4 regions of the Pseudomonas sp. P4_C8 genome follow, and region 4 is predicted to be linked to each of the others. Evidence: predicted binding sites of a transcription regulator. Region 4 holds the regulator's gene; each other region holds the start of a gene.

Region 1 (4,211 bases), on a different contig from region 4:
AACCGAAATGCCAGGCGATAAACGCCGAGAGCAGGCCACAAGTCAGTTCGGTCAGCGGATAGCGCTTGCCGATAGGTGCGGCGCAGTTCGAGCATCGCCCCCGTAAAAACAGATAACTGAGCACCGGGATGTTTTCCCATGCGCGAATTCGATGGTCGCACTGCGGGCAATGGGAGTGGGGCAGCATCAGATTGTAGGTCGGGCCGGGTGCTTCGGGTGGTACACCCAGCACGTCATGGGCTTGTAGCCGCCATTCGCGGTCGAGCATTTTCGGCAGGCGCCAGATCACCACATTGAGGAAGCTGCCCACGACCAGGCCCACCACTAATGCGAGGGTCACGAAGAACGCCGGGTAAACAGTCAGAATTTCATTCAAAGGCATGTCAGATCGCTGAGCCGAGTTGGAAGATGGGCAAGTACATCGCAACCACCAGGCCCCCGACGATAACACCCAGCACGACCATGATGAATGGTTCCATCAGGCTGGTGAGGTTATCGACCATGTTGTCTACTTCGTCTTCGTAGAAGCCCGCGACCTTGTCAAGCATGGCATCCAGTGCGCCGGACTCTTCACCAATGGCCGTCATTTGAATCGCCATGTTGGGGAATACGCCGCAAGTGCGCATGGAAAAATTCAGTTGCATGCCGGTCGACACGTCCTGCCTGATGCGCAGGACCGCACGCTTGAACACGATGTTGCCGGTCGCACCGGCCACGGACTCCAATGCTTCGACCAATGGCACGCCGGCGGCAAAGGTAGTCGACAGCGTTCGGGCGTAGCGGGCCACGGCAGACTTGTACATCAGCGTGCCGATCAGGGGCAGTTTCAACAGCCAGGTGTCCAGCCAGTCGCGAAAGCCCGGGGATTTCTTGAAAGCGTGGCGCACGCCGAAAATCGCCGCGATCAGCACACCGAGCATCACCCACCACCAGTGCTGCATGAACGCCGACAGGCCGATGACCATCACCGTGAAGGCAGGCAGTTCGGCACCAAAACCTTTGAACACCGACTCGAACTGCGGCACCACCTTGACCAGTAGAATCCCCGTGACAATGATCGCGACAAACACCACGGCCAATGGGTAGGTCATGGCTTTCTTGATTTTTGCCTTCAGGCTTTCGCTCTTTTCCTTATAGGTCGCCACCCGTTCCAGCAAAGTATCGAGAGCGCCGGCCTGCTCGCCGGCATCCACCAGGTTGCAGTAGAGCTCATCGAAATACTGCGGCTTTTTGCGCAGGGACGCGGCGAAGCTGTTACCCGCCGCGACTTCCTGTTTCAACTCGTCCACCAGTTTGCGCATGGCCGGGTTATCGAAGCCTTCGCCGATAATGTCGAACGACTGCAACAGCGGCACGCCGGCTTTCATCATGGTCGCCATCTGCCGGGTGAACAGGGCGATGTCCTGAGTCTTGATGCGTTTGCCGACGTTGAAAATCGACGCGGATTTCTTGCGCACCTTGCCGGGGGTGATGCCTTGCTTGCGCAGTTGGGCCTTGATCAACGCCGGGTTCTGGCCGCTCAACTCACCGATCATCTTGGTGCCTTTCCTGTCTGTGCCTTCCCAAGCGTAGACATTTGTTTTTGCTGCTTTGACCGACATGTTCAGTCCTTGGTGACCCGATTGATTTCTTCATGGCTTATAGCCTAGTCAAGGCGCTGAGCCAAACCAGCGGCCTTGAGGTGACAAAAAGTGTCAGATAGTGCGCTTCCTGGGGGTAGGAACGGTCCTTGATTCGACTCGCCGCCCCGCGAACAAGGGCTGTAGCGCTTGGCATGGGCTGTGCTGATGCTCTTTCAGATCATGAGCTTTCGACTCATGCATGGAGCTTGTCTATGAAGACTCAGAAAGGTTTTACCCTGATCGAACTGCTGATCGTGGTGGCGATCATCGGGATTCTGGCGACGTTTGCGTTGCCGATGTATTCCAAATATCAGGCCAGGGCGAAGTTGACGGCTGGCCTGGCCGAGATTTCCGCGATGAAGGTGCCGTATGAAGATGCGATCAACCAAGGCATTGCGCCAACGGTAGCCAACGTGGCGCCGGCGGGTAATGCCACGACCAGCAATTGCACCGTCGCGGTCACCGGCGCAGTGGCCACAGGCAATGGCACCATCACCTGCACGATTTTGAATGCCCCAGGGCCAGTGCTGAGCAAGACCATTACGTTGAAGCGTGATGCGGCCAATGGCTGGTCGTGTATCAGTTCCGCTGACCAAGATTACTTACCTAAAGCCTGCACCAGTTCCGCCTCGTAAACGCTGACGCCCAACACGGCCCCGCTGCTTCGGTTGCGGGGCTTTTTTTTGTTTGTCGAATGCCTGGCTACTGCAAAAAAGGCAAAAAATTCAGGGTGTTAGGAACTTTGTGAAAACCCGCAAGTTGCATGCAGAGTTTTGCCTGGTCATGCATTTTGCATGATTTCGAAAATTCGCAATATTTATAACGTATTGATTTATAACGATTTAGTTGTTGTCTCAACGTTGGCACAGCGTTCGCACTCTACCCAGTAACCCTGCTGCGAAGACAACCAGCAGACTTTCTAGAAAAACAGGAGTTACTCGTATGAAGAAGTTCGCTATCGCTGCCGCTACTGCTACCGCGCTGACCCTGACGCTGGCCAACGCTGCATTCGCGCAGACCACCACCACTCAAGCCCCGTTGACAGTGGCTACTGGTGAAGCTGCCAAGGTCGAGGAAGTTACTTCCGATACCTGGATCACGACCAAAGTTAAAAGCGACTTGCTGACCGAAAAAGGCATTCCTGGCACCGACATCAAAGTCGAAACCAACAAAGGCGTCGTGTCACTGTCGTCCACTGTTGCAGTGACTGATTCCCAGAAAGCCACCGCAGTGGCGATCACCAAGAAAATCAAAGGCGTCAAAGCGGTCTCCGCTGACGGCCTGAAAGCCGAGTAAGGCAAGACTTCTCGCCTGGACCGGGAGAAGGTGTGGCAGACGGGCTGAGTAATACGGCTGCCACTTCTTGGGCGTTCATGCGAACGGCCATAAGGATGTGGTCATTACAGGCCCCCGACAATCGTGTCAGGGGCCTGTTCTATTTGGGTGGCACAAAACAACTGTGGGAGCGAGCCTGCTCGCGATAGCTGAGTGTCAGGCGACATCTATCTGGAATGTCCGATCCCCATCGCGAGCAGGCTCACTTCTACAATGGATTTTTGGTCACTCAAAATGGTGGTGAGTTCGATGGCTGCTGACCAATCTTCCGAGCATCACTCGGCATCCAGATGCAACGGCGTCACCACCCGGCCGTCACTTTGCGCTTCGCCAAGGTTGGCGTCGATGAAGTACACACGGTCGTCGGCCAGCTGACCTTTATCCACCAGATAGTCCTTGATGCTGCTCGCGCGCTCCTGCCCCAACTGACGCAACAGCACGTCACTGGTACTCCAGAACTTGATCACGTCGGCGCGCATTTTGGCGGTGCGTTCTTCCTTGCCCAGGTCCTTCCATTCGGCCGGCGGTTGAGTCTTCAGGCGCGTGCGGTAGATGCCTTCCAACAGCGGGCCTTTCTCGTTTTCCGGGACCACCAGCAATGAGGCCTGGGCCGGGACTTTGTCACCGCGACGCTGGAGCATTTTGTAGTAGTTGTATTGGTATTCCCGTTCCAGGCGTTGCTCGGCAATCAACGGGCCGTCACTGCTGGCGGCCGCCGTGCCTTCGATTTCAAGGCGCAGGGCCGGACGTTCCTTCAAGGCTTGGGACAGTTTGACCAACGCCCCTTCGGCTTCCTGGCTCAAATCGCTTGAGCCTGGTGCGAACGATACGGTGCCCAAGTCCTCGGAACCGCCGCCACTGACCAGTCCGCCAATCAGTTTGAACGGCGCAGCGGCGGCTTTGACGATCAGGTTGCGCAGGGTTTGCCAGATAATCGGCATGACGCTGAACTGCGGATTATTGAGGTCGCCAGTGACAGGCAATTCGATGGAAATCTTGCCATCTACGTCTTTGAGCAAGGCAATCGCCAGTTTCAGCGGCAGGCTCACGGCATCCGGGCTGTCGACCTTTTCACCGAGTTGCAATTGCTCGATCACCACTTTGTTCTCGGCCTTGAGCTGGCCTTTGGTGATCAGGTAATGCACATCGAGATTGAGCCGGCCCTTGCGGATGCGATACCCGGCGAATTTGCCGGAGTAGGGCGTGAGCGTGGTCAGTTCCACCCGTTTGAAGCTGGTGGCGATGTCGAGACTG
Region 2 (4,211 bases), on a different contig from region 4:
ACGGTGGCGAGGACTTTACGGGCACCGCCAAAATCACGGTGCTCGCCCAGATAAACACCTTGCCAGGTCCCCAGCGCCAGTCGGCCTGCCGAGATCGGCAAACTGAGCTGACAGCCAAGCACGCTGGCCTTGAAGTGCGCCGGGAGGTCGTCCAGGCCTTCGTCGTTATGCTCATAGCCGTCTGTTCCTTGTGGGATCAGACGATTGAAAAATCGTTCGAAGTCGCGACGTACCGCCGGATCGGCGTTCTCGTTGATGGTCAACGACGCCGAGGTATGCTGCAGCCACAAATGCAACAGACCGACCCGACACGCCTTGAGTTCAGGCAAGCCGGCGAGTAACTCGTCCGTTACCAGATGAAAGCCCCGGGGCCGAGCCCGCAGGGTAATCAGAGTCTGTTGCCACATACAGTTCTCCGCACCTTCGGGGCGCATTCTAGCGCGCTCTGGGAAAAAACAAAGGCCCTAATATTCCTTCAATGATGTAAGCCATTGGCCGCAGAAAAACGCCCGTCGTAAACGCCCCTGAACGTGTACGAAAAAACCTTTCAGCAGTTCCTTCACTGACAAACACCAGACAAAAAAATGCCCGGCAAGCCGGGCAAGTTTTTTATGCGCGTCTTACAAGTTGTAGCCGCGCTCGTTATGAAGTGCCAGGTCGATGCCGACAGCCTCTTCTTCTTCCGTGATCCGCAGGCCCATGACGGCGTCCAGGACCTTGAGAATGATGAAGGTGACGATCGCGGTGTAGATCACCGTGAAGCCCACGCCTTTGCACTGAATCCAGACTTGTGCGGCAATGTCGGTGACGGTGCCGAAGCCACCCAGGGATGGCGCAGCGAACACGCCAGTCAGGATCGCGCCGAGGATACCGCCGATACCGTGTACACCGAACGCGTCCAGGGAATCGTCATAACCGAGTTTGCGTTTCAGGGTCGTGGCGCAGAAGAAGCACACCACGCCGGCCGCCAGGCCGATGACCAGCGCGCCCATCGGGCCCACGGTGCCAGCGGCTGGCGTGATTGCCACCAGACCGGCGACAACACCCGAGGCGATACCCAGTGCACTTGGTTTGCCGTGAGTGATCCACTCGGCGAACATCCAGCCCAGTGCCGCAGCGCCGGTTGCGATCTGGGTCACCAGCATCGCCATGCCGGCCGTGCCGTTGGCCGCAGCAGCGGAGCCGGCGTTGAAGCCGAACCAGCCGACCCACAACATCGCGGCGCCCATCAGGGTGTAACCGAGGTTGTGCGGAGCCATCGGGGTGGTCGGGAAGCCTTTGCGCTTGCCCAGTACCAGGCAGGCAATCAGTCCGGCCACACCGGCGTTGATGTGCACCACGGTGCCGCCGGCGAAGTCGAGCACGCCCCAGTCCCACAACAGGCCGCCGTTACCGGACCAGACCATGTGTGCAATCGGTGCGTAAACCAGGGTGAACCACACGCCCATGAAGATCAGCATGGCGGAGAACTTCATCCGCTCGGCGAAGGCACCGACGATCAGCGCAGGGGTGATGATGGCGAAGGTCATCTGGAAGGTGATGAACACCGCCTCAGGGAACAGCGCCGCAGGACCGGTCAGGCTCGATGGCGTGACGCCGGCGAGGAATGCCTTGCCCATGCCGCCGACGAACGAATTGAAGTTGACGACGCCCTGCTCCATGCCAGTCGTGTCGAACGCGATGCTGTAGCCATAAATGACCCACAGGACGCTGATCAGACCAGTAATGGCGAAGCACTGCATCATCACGGAAAGAATGTTTTTGGACCGCACCATGCCGCCGTAGAACAGCGCGAGGCCAGGAATGGTCATGAACAGCACAAGGGCTGTCGAGGTCATCATCCAGGCGGTATCGCCGGAGTTTAGGACTGGGGCCGCCACTTCGTCTGCCGCCATAGCCAAGCCGGGCATTACGAGGGACAACAGGGCTCCTAGCCCTGCGAATTTACGCAGAGTCATATTGTTTTCTCCTGGGGCGTTGGGTTTGTGGCGGCTTAGATTGCGTCGGTATCGGTTTCGCCGGTACGGATGCGAATCGCCTGTTCCAGATTGACCACGAAGATCTTGCCGTCACCGATCTTGCCGGTGTTGGCCGCCTTGGTTATCGCCTCGATAACCCGATCCAGATCCTTGTCGTCAATGGCGACATCGATCTTCACTTTAGGCAGAAAATCGACCACGTATTCCGCGCCGCGATACAGCTCGGTGTGACCCTTCTGCCGACCGAATCCCTTGACTTCCGTAACGGTAATGCCCTGCACGCCGATCTCGGACAGCGACTCGCGCACGTCGTCCAGTTTGAACGGCTTGATGATGGCAGTGACTAGCTTCATGAAAACTCTCTCCCGAATTGGTGGACTTGCCCCAGGAAAACAAACCCGTCTCAAGTCTAAGCGCAGTGCCTGGCTTTGTAACGCATCGTCGGCCTTGAATGCCCGTCCGACTCCAGCTAACCACCCCGTACGAAACACTTCCCCCCCGTTTCGCCTGGCGCACTGCATTCGACACAGCGACTGCATCAGTGCATGGGTTGATAGTCACTAAGCAGAAAGCTTGCCATCTCAACAAAACCCATTGAATTCAATCTCTTGGCCAATACCACAAGCCACCGCCCTGAATTACCCGGGAACTAACGCACAACAACGGTGCGCCGCCGTCCGTCCGCATGCGCGAAAAACGTGCACTGGCTGGCTACCGGAATTGACTATAGACACTGCGTGATACACTGCCCGCCAATGTTTCCAGGACCTTTCCCATGCTCGCGCCCAAAGACTTCCTAGACGCCCTGACGGGCACCGCCTCCCGCCTCTTCAGCGGCGAAACCCCGCTGCCGAAAAGCGAAATCGAAAGCCAGTTCAAGGCGCTGTTGCAGAGCGGCTTCAGCAAGCTCGACCTGGTGAGCCGTGAAGAGTTTGATAGCCAGATGGTCGTGCTCGCACGCACCCGGGCACGACTGGAGAGTCTTGAGGCGAAGGTGGCAGAGCTGGAAGCGAAGCTCAATCCGCCAACCGAGTAACACCACCGCTCCCACTTTGAAACCCGATCTAATGTGGGATCGGTGGTGCGGCGATCCGACTTGCCGCATGTTCAAGAGCTGATGACGCGATCTCGATACCCTCGCGGCACATCGCTGTACCGCGAGCACAATCGACAGTCACCCGCAGTCCAGTACCCAGCCGCGACTATCAAGCATCGCGCTTGACCACGCGCCGGTGGCAATCTGCCGGGGTCAATATCTTGCCCGCTCTGGAACGAACCGTGATGATCTCGACCGGTTCCGACAGATCGTTGTCCAGCAGCACCGAATAACGCTCGCCCTTGCTGAAGAGGAAGCGCTCACCCCACTGGCGCATGCTGACCACTATGGGAAACACGGCGCGCCCCATCTCGCTCAAAACATACTCCTTGTAGGCACTGCCGTCGGATGCCGGCTGGATTTCGAATACGCCCAACTCGACCAACATCTTGAGTTTTACCGTAAGGATGTTTCTGGCGAGGCCAAGACGCTTCTGGAATTCACTGAAGCGGCGAACATCATCGAAAGCGTCGCGGATGATCATCAGCACCCAACGATCTCCGATAGCTTCAAGCGTGCGGGCCACAGGGCATTCACTTTGTGCCAGTAGCTGCTGTCTGGCCATGTCTCTCCAAATTTGAGGGATAGATCGTTTAAAAAAAGTCCTAACGTCAGACGAAAATATTTTGTAAAAGTAGTTGTAGATTAAAACTAGTTTTGTTAAAAATCAACGCATCGGTTTTGTTTAGAAACCACTTGGTTCCAAGGATGGAATGATGTCGCTGAACCCTCTAAAGCCTTCGAAAATGGGCGTAGAAGCCGAAATATCAGCTGGCGGAGGCACCACCCTGCCCCCTCAGGGACGTGCAGCCACCGGCTTAAGTCGTTACCAGACATTTCTCTTCGCCATCACCTGCGCCATGGCCGTGGCCAATGTCTATTTCGCACAACCGTTGCTGGAGTCCATGGCAGCCAGCCTCTCGGTTGCACCCGGCACTATTGGCGTGGTGGTCACTGCTACTCAAGCCGGATATGCGGTGGGGCTGCTTTTCATCGTCCCTCTGGGCGATCTGCTGAACCGCAAGAGACTGATTCTGACGCAGATGCTGCTGTCGTCCGTGGCTTTGTGCGCAGTAGGACTGGCCCAGGATTGGGGCATGCTGCTCGGCGCAATGGTGCTGGTCGGCTTGATGGCC
Region 3 (4,211 bases), on a different contig from region 4:
AAATACTGGCGATATCCTTCAGCCGCTCGGCCTGCGCGTTGAACGCCGCAGACAGCAACAAGGCGGCCACCATCAGGTGTTTGAAATTCAACGTAGCCACCTAGAAAGGGAACAGCGGGCTGAGGAAGAAACGGTCGAACCAGCCTGGCTGACTCGCATCGGCAAACGAACCGGTGCCCGAGTAGGTGATGCGCGCATCGGCGACACGGGTCGACGAAACAGTGTTGTCGGTCGAGATGTCATCGGAGCGCACCAGCCCGGCAATCCGCACCAGCTCATCGCCGGTGTTGAGGGTCATCCACTTCTCGCCACGTACTGCGATGATGCCGTTGGGCAATACATCAGCAACGGTAACGGTGATCGAGCCCACGAGCGTGTTGCCCTGCGCCGCCTTGCTGTCACCCTTGGTCGCGCGGTCGCCTTCATAGCTGGCGTCCAGCGTCAGGTCACCACTGCCGAACGGGTTATTGGTGTTGGGTGTGGAGCCGAACAACGAGGTCAGGGCAATGTTGGCCTTGCTGTTCTTGCCAATTTGCGAGTTGGCGTTTTTGCTGGCCTGGGTCCTCTCGTTCAGGGTAATGGTGATGATGTCACCCACTCGGAACGCCTTGCGGTCGGTGTACAGGTTCTGCTCAAAACCGGCCTGGTAAATCGAGCCATTGTTCGCGGCCGCCGGCAACGGTGTGCGCGGCAACACCGGGGCGTAATAAGGGTCATTGGGCTTGGGCGTCGTTGGGACGCAGCCCGCGAGCACAACAGCCCCACTCAGTGCCAGAACAGATACAAAGCGATTCATGACCCTACCTCACGGTGTTGCAGGCGACCTCATGGCCGCCTCATAGACTTGATTACAGATTCTGCGTTACGAACGAGAGCATCTGGTCGGCGGTAGAGATCACTTTGGAGTTCATCTCGTAAGCGCGCTGAGTGGTGATCATGTTGACCATCTCCTCAACGGTGCTGACGTTGGAGGTTTCCAGGGTGTTCTGCAGCGTGGTGCCGAAACCGTTCAGGCCCGGTGTACCGACTTGCGGTGCGCCGCTGGCAGCGGTTTCCAGGAACAGGTTGTTACCCACGGCTTGCAGACCGGCCGGGTTGATGAAGTCAGCGGTTTGCAGGTTGCCGATCACCTGGCTGGCCGGGTTACCCGGAACGGTGATGGACACGGTGCCATCGCGACCGACCGTGAAGGTCTGTGCTTCGTTGGGAATAACGATGGCCGGCTCCAGGGCGAAGCCACTGGCGTTGACGACCTGCCCGTTGGAATCGAGGTGGAACGTACCGTCACGGGTGTAGGACGTGGTGCCGTCCGGCTGCAGGATCTGGAAGAAACCGCGACCGTCGACCGCCAAGTCAAGCGGCTGCTCGGTGGTTTGCAGGCTGCCGGCGGTGAAGTTTTTCTGGGTGCCGACGATGCGCACACCGGTACCCACTTGCAGGCCCGACGGCAGTTCGCTGTCCTGGGTCGACTGGGCGCCTGGCTGGCGTTTGATCTGATAGAGCAAGTCCTGGAACTCGGCGCGGTCACGTTTGAAACCCGTGGTCGACACGTTAGCCAGGTTGTTGGAAATGGTGGTCAGGTTAGTGTCCTGGGCGGACAGACCTGTTTTGGCAACCCATAGAGCCGGAAGCATTCGATTCTCCTCGTGCGCCTGTTTTACGGCGCGACGTTCTGGTAATTAGCTGATCTGCAAGACCCGAGCCATGGCCTGGTCATCGTCTTTGGCGGTGTTCATCATCTTGATGTGCAGCTCGAACTGCTTGGCCAGCGCCAGCACCGAGGTCATTTCTTCCACGGCGTTGACGTTGCTCGATTCCAGGAACCCGGACACCAGTTTGACGCCGGAATCGGCTTGCGCCGGCTTGCCGTCCTTGGTGTGGATCGAACCGTCCAGGCCTTTGGTCATGTTCCTCAGGTCAGGGTTGACCAACTTGATGCGATCGACTTCAGCCATCACGCGCGGGCCTTCGCCCATCGCACGGATGCTGATGGTGCCGTCCTCACCCACTTCGATTTGCTGCTCGGGCGGCACGGCGATCGGTCCGCCATTGCCCATCACCGGCATACCGTTGCCGGCACGCAGCACGCCAAGGGCGTCCACGTTCAGGCTACCGGTGCGCACGTAGCTTTCAGCGCCATCGGGGGTCTGCACGGCGATCCAGCCGTTGACTTGCACCGCGACATCGAGGTCACGACCGGTTTCAACCAGCGAACCAGGGGAGAAGTCGGTGGCCGGGCGCTCGGTCATGGCAAACGCACGCGCCGGAAAGCTGTCACCAAACACCGGCATCGAACGGGCCTGTTCCAGGTCCTTCTGAAAACCGTTGGTGGAGATGTTTGCCAGGTTGTTGGCATGAGCCTTCTGCGCCAGTGCATTCTGGCTGGCGCCGGTCATTGCCACATAAAGGTACTTGTCCACGCTCTTTCCTCTGCATGCCGGACGTTTGCCGCCCACCGCTGTACTGCTGAGCGTCAAGCAATTTGCAGACCAACTTTTTTTTTGCGGCGCCAGGCCCGGCAAACAAAGGACTTGAGGGGTTTCAGAGAGGAATGAGAGATTGTGTCAAAGTCGAAAAACCGGCGGTGTTATGCCGGTGGGTGGCAACGCTTGACCTCATGAACTCAATGGGATCCCTGTAGCAGCTGCCGAGGCTGCGTTCGGCTGCGAAGCAGTCGTAAACCCTAAGTATGCGGTTTACCTGAAGGATCTCAGTGCCTGAACTCACGACGGCTTCGCCGCCGGACGCAGCCTCGCAGGCTCGGCAGCTGCTACAGGGGTCTATGCGCTTCCCGGTTCTTTGCCGACGTCGTACTCACGCAACTTGTTGGCAATGGTCGTATGCGAAACCCCCAACCGCTTGCCCAGTTGCCGACTGCTCGGATGCTCGGAATACAGCCTCTCCAACACAGCCTTCTCGAAACGACCGACAATCTCGTCAAGCCCGCCTTCAAGCGAAAAATCGCCAAGCGGCTGACGCACACCGTAATCCGGCAGGCGAATATGCTCGGCCTTGACCGTCCCGCCCTCACACAACGAAACCGCCTGGAACAACACGTTTTCCAATTGCCGGACATTGCCCGGCCAGTGGTAATGACTGAGCCGCTCCATCGCTGCCGGCGCCAGTTTCGGCAACGGGCAACCGATCTGCCGGCTGGCTTGGTCGAGGAAGTGCTCCACCAGCGGCGTCAAACCATCGAGGCATTCACGCAGTGGCGGAATGTGCAGCGAAAGCACGTTCAAACGGTGATACAGATCCTGGCGAAACTCGCCCCGCGCGCACAGCTCAGACAAATCCACCTGAGTCGCGCAGATCACCCGCACATCCAGATAAACTTCTTCATCGCTGCCCACACGCCGGAAGCAACCGTCCTGCAGGAAACGCAGCAATTTCACCTGCAAGCGCGGGCTCATTTCCCCCACGCCATCGAGAAACAGCGTACCGCCCGCCGTCAGCTCCAGCAGCCCAAGCTTGCCTTCTGCACGCGCGCCTTCGAAGGCGCCGGGGCCGTAACCGAACAATTCAGTCTCGGCCATCGACTCCGGCAAACCGGCGCAATTGAGCGCCATTAATGGAGATTGCCCGCGCGGGCTAGCCAGGTGACAGGCGCGTGCCAGCAACTCTTTACCAGTGCCGGTTTCGCCTTCTATCAACAGCGGCGCATCCAATGGCGCCATGCGGCGTGCTTCGCGCACTACCGCTGCCATCACTTTCGAGCTTTGGAAGATGCTGTCGAACCCGCGCAGTTCCTGTTTGCGTACGTTATAGATGCGCTCGCCCACCCGGTCAGCGCGGTGCAACGTCAATACCGCACCGGCCATGGCTTCACTGTCGTCATGCTCCGATTGCAACGGCGCGATGTCGGCCAGAAACACGTCGCCCTTGACCTTGACCCGCAGCCCGTTGATGCGCGATTTGTTGGCCCGCACCAACTCCGGCAAATCAAAATCCTCGGCGTAACGCGACAGCGGAATCCCCGGCACTTCATCCACCCGCACCCCGAGCAACTGCGCCGCCGCACGATTCGCCGCGACGATGGAGCCGCCCATGTCGATCGACAACACCGGAAACTCCAGGGCACCGAGCAAGGCATTGAGCTCCATGTGCCGACGCTCGCTGGGCATCAGCCCTACACGCTTGACGCCGAATACGCCGGCTATCGATTCGAATTTCGGACGCAGGGCCTGGAACTGAATGTTGATCAGGTTCGG
Region 4 (4,211 bases):
CGAGAAAATCGTCTACGACACCCAGAAAAAGCTTGCCAGCGCCGGTCGCGCTACCGGCAGCAAGGTGACCGAGTCGCGTCCGCGTATCGACATGGTGATCCAGCCGAAGAAGAAAACCGACGAGCAAAAGGCCCCGTAATGGCAACTCTGAAAGCTCAGCATCTGGCCAAGAGCTACAAGAGCCGCCAGGTCGTGCGTGACGTCAGCCTGTCGATCGACAGCGGTCAAATCGTCGGCCTGCTTGGTCCCAACGGCGCCGGCAAGACCACCTGCTTCTACATGATTGTCGGCCTGGTGCAGGCCGATCAGGGCCGTGTGCTGATCGACGATCTGGACGTCAGCCACCAGCCAATGCACGGTCGTGCAAAGGCCGGTATCGGCTATCTGCCGCAAGAAGCGTCGATCTTCCGCAAACTCTCGGTCGCCGACAACATCATGGCGATCCTCGAGACGCGCAAGGAACTCGACAAGGCCGGACGTCGCAAAGAGCTGGAAAGCCTGCTGCAGGAATTCCACATCAGCCACATCCGCGACAACCTCGGCATGAGCCTGTCGGGCGGTGAACGCCGCCGCGTGGAAATCGCCCGGGCATTGGCTACCAACCCGAAATTCATCCTGCTCGACGAACCCTTCGCCGGCGTGGACCCGATTTCGGTCGGCGACATCAAACAGATCATCTACCATCTCAAGGCCAAGGGCATTGGCGTGCTGATCACTGACCACAACGTCCGTGAAACCCTGGATATCTGCGAAACCGCCTACATCGTCAACGATGGCCAGCTGATCGCCGAAGGCGATGCCGCCACTATCCTGGCCAACGACCTGGTTAAAGAAGTCTATCTGGGCCATGAGTTCCGCCTGTAAGCGTTGATGTGTCTGGCTAGTCGACTGAGCGCTTATCACAGTAAAAATCAACAGGTTTTTATTGTTACAGCGCTCTAGGCAAACACTTCAGTTTCAGGCATATAATTTGCTTATGTTTGGCGCTCCGGCGCCCTGTAGTGGATGGCGCATGTGCGCCGGCGAATAAGGTGTTAAGCCCCTGCCATGAAACCATCGCTAGTCTTGAGAATGGGCCAGCAGCTGACGATGACACCGCAGCTGCAACAGGCCATCCGCCTGCTCCAATTGTCGACCCTGGACCTGCAACAGGAAATCCAGGAGGCCCTGGAGTCCAATCCGATGCTCGAACGCCAGGAAGAAGGCGACGACTTCGACAACGTCGACCCCTTGGCCGACAAAGCCGAGCAGCAACCCAACGCCGACATTCAGGAACCCTCCTACCAGGAAACCGCCCCCACGGTGGACAACCTCGAGGAAGGCGACTGGAACGAGCGCATTCCCAATGAACTGCCGGTCGATACCGCATGGGAAGACGTTTACCAGACCAGCGCCAGCAGCCTGCCGAGCAACGATGACGACGAATGGGATTTCACTACTCGCACATCGGCCGGCGAGAGCCTGCAAAGCCACCTGTTGTGGCAACTGAACCTGGCACCGATGTCCGACACCGATCGCCTGATCGCCGTGACTCTGATCGACTGCATCAACAATCAGGGCTATCTGGATGAAACTCTCGAGGAAATCCTCGAAGCCTTCGATCCGGAACTGGACATCGAACTGGACGAAATCGAAGCCGTCCTGCACCGCATCCAGCAATTCGAGCCGGCCGGTATCGGCGCTCGTAACCTGGGCGAATGCCTGCTGCTGCAATTGCGCCAATTGCCAGCCAATACGCCTTGGCTCGCCGAAGCCAAACGCCTGGTCAGCGACTACATCGATCTGCTCGGCAGCCGCGACTACTCCCAGCTGATGCGCCGGATGAAGATCAAGGAAGATGAACTGCGACAGATCATCGAGCTGGTCCAGAGTCTCAACCCGCGCCCCGGCTCGCAGATCGAATCCAGCGAAGCCGAATACGTCGTTCCCGACGTTATCGTGCGCAAGGACAACGAACGCTGGCTGGTGGAACTGAATCAGGAATCAGTACCACGACTGCGGGTCAACGCCCAATACGCCGGGTTTGTCCGTCGCGCCGACACCAGCGCCGACAACACCTTCATGCGCAATCAGTTGCAAGAGGCCCGCTGGTTCATCAAGAGCCTGCAAAGCCGTAACGAAACACTGATGAAAGTCGCCACCCAGATCGTCGAGCATCAGCGCGGCTTCCTGGAATACGGCGACGAAGCCATGAAACCACTGGTCCTGCATGACATTGCCGAAGCCGTGGGCATGCACGAGTCGACGATTTCACGGGTGACCACGCAAAAATTCATGCATACCCCACGGGGTATTTATGAGCTGAAATACTTTTTCTCCAGCCACGTCAGCACCTCCGAAGGCGGTGAATGCTCGTCCACAGCGATCCGCGCGATCATCAAAAAGCTGGTTGCCGCGGAAAATCAGAAAAAGCCGTTGAGTGACAGCAAGATCGCTGGTTTACTGGAGGCACAAGGCATTCAGGTGGCTCGCCGCACCGTCGCCAAGTACCGCGAGTCCCTCGGGATCGCGCCTTCGAGCGAACGCAAGCGGTTGATGTAGAGCCACGCCACAGCGTTCCAGTGGTAGATCATTTGATCTACCGCTTTATGCACTGGCAACGAAGGAGAAGCTGTATGCAAGTCAACATCAGTGGACACCAACTGGAAGTGACCGAACCTCTTCGCACCTACATCGGCGAAAAACTCGAACGATTAGAGCGGCATTTCGACAAGATCACCAACGTGCAGGTCACGATGACGGTCGAGAAGCTGAAGCAGAAAATCGAAGCCACCCTGCATATTCCCGGCAATGAAGTGGTCGCAAACGCGGAACATACCGATATGTACGCGGCGATCGACTCACTGACCGACAAGCTGGATAAACAACTCAAAAAGCATAAGGAAAAGACCCAGAGCCTCCTCCAGGGTGCGACCGGTCGTTAACACTCCCAACCCATGATCCGACTTGAAAACATCCTGACCCCCGGCCGTTCCCTCGTGAACGTGCCGGGCGGCAGTAAAAAGAAAGCCCTCGAGCAAATTGCCAACCTGATCGCCCGGGAAGTGCCGGATCTGGAGATGCAAGATGTCTTCGAGGCATTGATTGCCCGTGAAAAACTCGGCTCGACCGGTTTTGGCAACGGCATCGCCATCCCCCACTGTCGCCTGAAGGGCTGCGAGTCACCCATCAGCGCCTTGATGCACCTTGACGCCCCCATTGATTTCGACGCCATCGACGGCGCCCCGGTTGACCTGCTGTTTGTACTGCTGGTCCCGCAAGCGGCTACCGATGCGCACCTGGAACTGCTCCGCCAGATCGCCAGCATGCTCGATCGCAAGGAAGTCCGTGATCGTCTTCGCAGCGCTCCGAGCAACGAAGCCTTGTATCAGGTTGTCCTGGACGAGCAAAACGGTCAGTAATCATGCGCTTGATCATAGTCAGCGGCCGCTCCGGCTCAGGTAAAAGCACCGTCCTCGATGTTCTCGAGGACAACGGCTACTACTGCATCGACAACCTGCCCGCCGGCCTGCTGCCGGAGTTGGCGGAACGCGCACTGATTCATACCGAACTGGCACAACCGCTGGTCGCCGTATCCATTGATGCGCGTAACTTGCCGAGTCACCTTTCGCGGTTTCCCGAACTGCTGGATGAAGTCCGGAGCCGGCATATCAAGTGCGATGTGCTGTACCTGGACGCCGACGTAGAAACCCTGCTCAAGCGCTTTTCCGAAACCCGCCGTCGTCACCCGCTGAGCAACGCCAACCGTTCGTTGGCAGAAGCCATCGAGGACGAAAGTAATCTGCTGGGTCCGATCGCCGATCTGGCAGATCTCAAAATCAATACCACCCACCTGAACCTGTATCAGCTGCGCGATACCATCAAGCTGCGCCTGTTGAACCAGCCGGAAGCCGGTACTGCGTTCCTGGTCGAGTCTTTCGGATTCAAGCGCGGCATGCCGGTCGACGCAGACCTGGTGTTCGACGTGCGCTGCCTGCCCAACCCTTATTGGAAGCCGGAATTGCGCGCTCAGTCCGGGCTTGATCAACCGGTGGCCGAGTACCTGGCAGCCCAACCGGACGTCGAAGAGATGTTCCAGGACATATCATCGTATTTGCTCAAGTGGCTGCCGCGCTTTGCCGCGAGCAACCGCGCTTATGTCACCATCGCCATTGGCTGCACCGGAGGACATCATCGCTCCGTCTACCTGACCGAACGTCTGGGCCAGGTCC

What was found. The regulator sigma-54, encoded in region 4, starts transcription at its own class of promoters, with help from an activator protein. The targets are predictions, from matches to a motif close to ANTGGCATNNANNTTGCTNT.
Region 1: AC1DWM_RS01360 (pilin) is a predicted target of sigma-54. The motif match lies at 1,769-1,788, and genes of this name have one in related genera.
Region 2: glnK (P-II family nitrogen regulator) is a predicted target of sigma-54. The motif match lies at 2,541-2,560, and genes of this name have one in related genera.
Region 3: AC1DWM_RS12420 (flagellar basal body rod protein FlgF) is a predicted target of sigma-54. The motif match lies at 2,475-2,494, and genes of this name have one in related genera.

Annotation. Positions count from the first base shown of each region.
Region 1 covers NZ_JBFUIH010000002.1:39,112-43,322, reverse strand. The annotation lists gene AC1DWM_RS01370 (prepilin peptidase) at 1-382, opposite strand, end outside; gene AC1DWM_RS01365 (type II secretion system F family protein) at 384-1,601, opposite strand; gene AC1DWM_RS01360 (pilin) at 1,835-2,257, shown strand; gene AC1DWM_RS01355 (BON domain-containing protein) at 2,565-2,918, shown strand; gene AC1DWM_RS01350 (DUF748 domain-containing protein) at 3,233-4,211, opposite strand, start outside.
Region 2 covers NZ_JBFUIH010000015.1:65,461-69,671, forward strand. The annotation lists gene AC1DWM_RS11880 (secondary thiamine-phosphate synthase enzyme YjbQ) at 1-407, opposite strand, end outside; gene AC1DWM_RS11885 (ammonium transporter) at 621-1,958, opposite strand; gene glnK (P-II family nitrogen regulator) at 1,994-2,332, opposite strand; gene AC1DWM_RS11895 (accessory factor UbiK family protein) at 2,755-3,015, shown strand; gene AC1DWM_RS11900 (winged helix-turn-helix transcriptional regulator) at 3,185-3,640, opposite strand; gene AC1DWM_RS11905 (MFS transporter) at 3,792-4,211, shown strand, end outside.
Region 3 covers NZ_JBFUIH010000016.1:63,125-67,335, forward strand. The annotation lists gene AC1DWM_RS12405 (flagellar basal body P-ring protein FlgI) at 1-73, opposite strand, end outside; gene flgH (flagellar basal body L-ring protein FlgH) at 101-796, opposite strand; gene flgG (flagellar basal-body rod protein FlgG) at 849-1,634, opposite strand; gene AC1DWM_RS12420 (flagellar basal body rod protein FlgF) at 1,680-2,420, opposite strand; gene AC1DWM_RS12425 (sigma-54-dependent transcriptional regulator) at 2,781-4,211, opposite strand, start outside.
Region 4 covers NZ_JBFUIH010000014.1:70,757-74,967, forward strand. The annotation lists gene lptA (lipopolysaccharide transport periplasmic protein LptA) at 1-139, shown strand, start outside; gene lptB (LPS export ABC transporter ATP-binding protein) at 139-864, shown strand; gene AC1DWM_RS11310 (RNA polymerase factor sigma-54) at 1,048-2,541, shown strand; gene hpf (ribosome hibernation-promoting factor, HPF/YfiA family) at 2,616-2,924, shown strand; gene ptsN (PTS IIA-like nitrogen regulatory protein PtsN) at 2,937-3,401, shown strand; gene rapZ (RNase adapter RapZ) at 3,404-4,211, shown strand, end outside.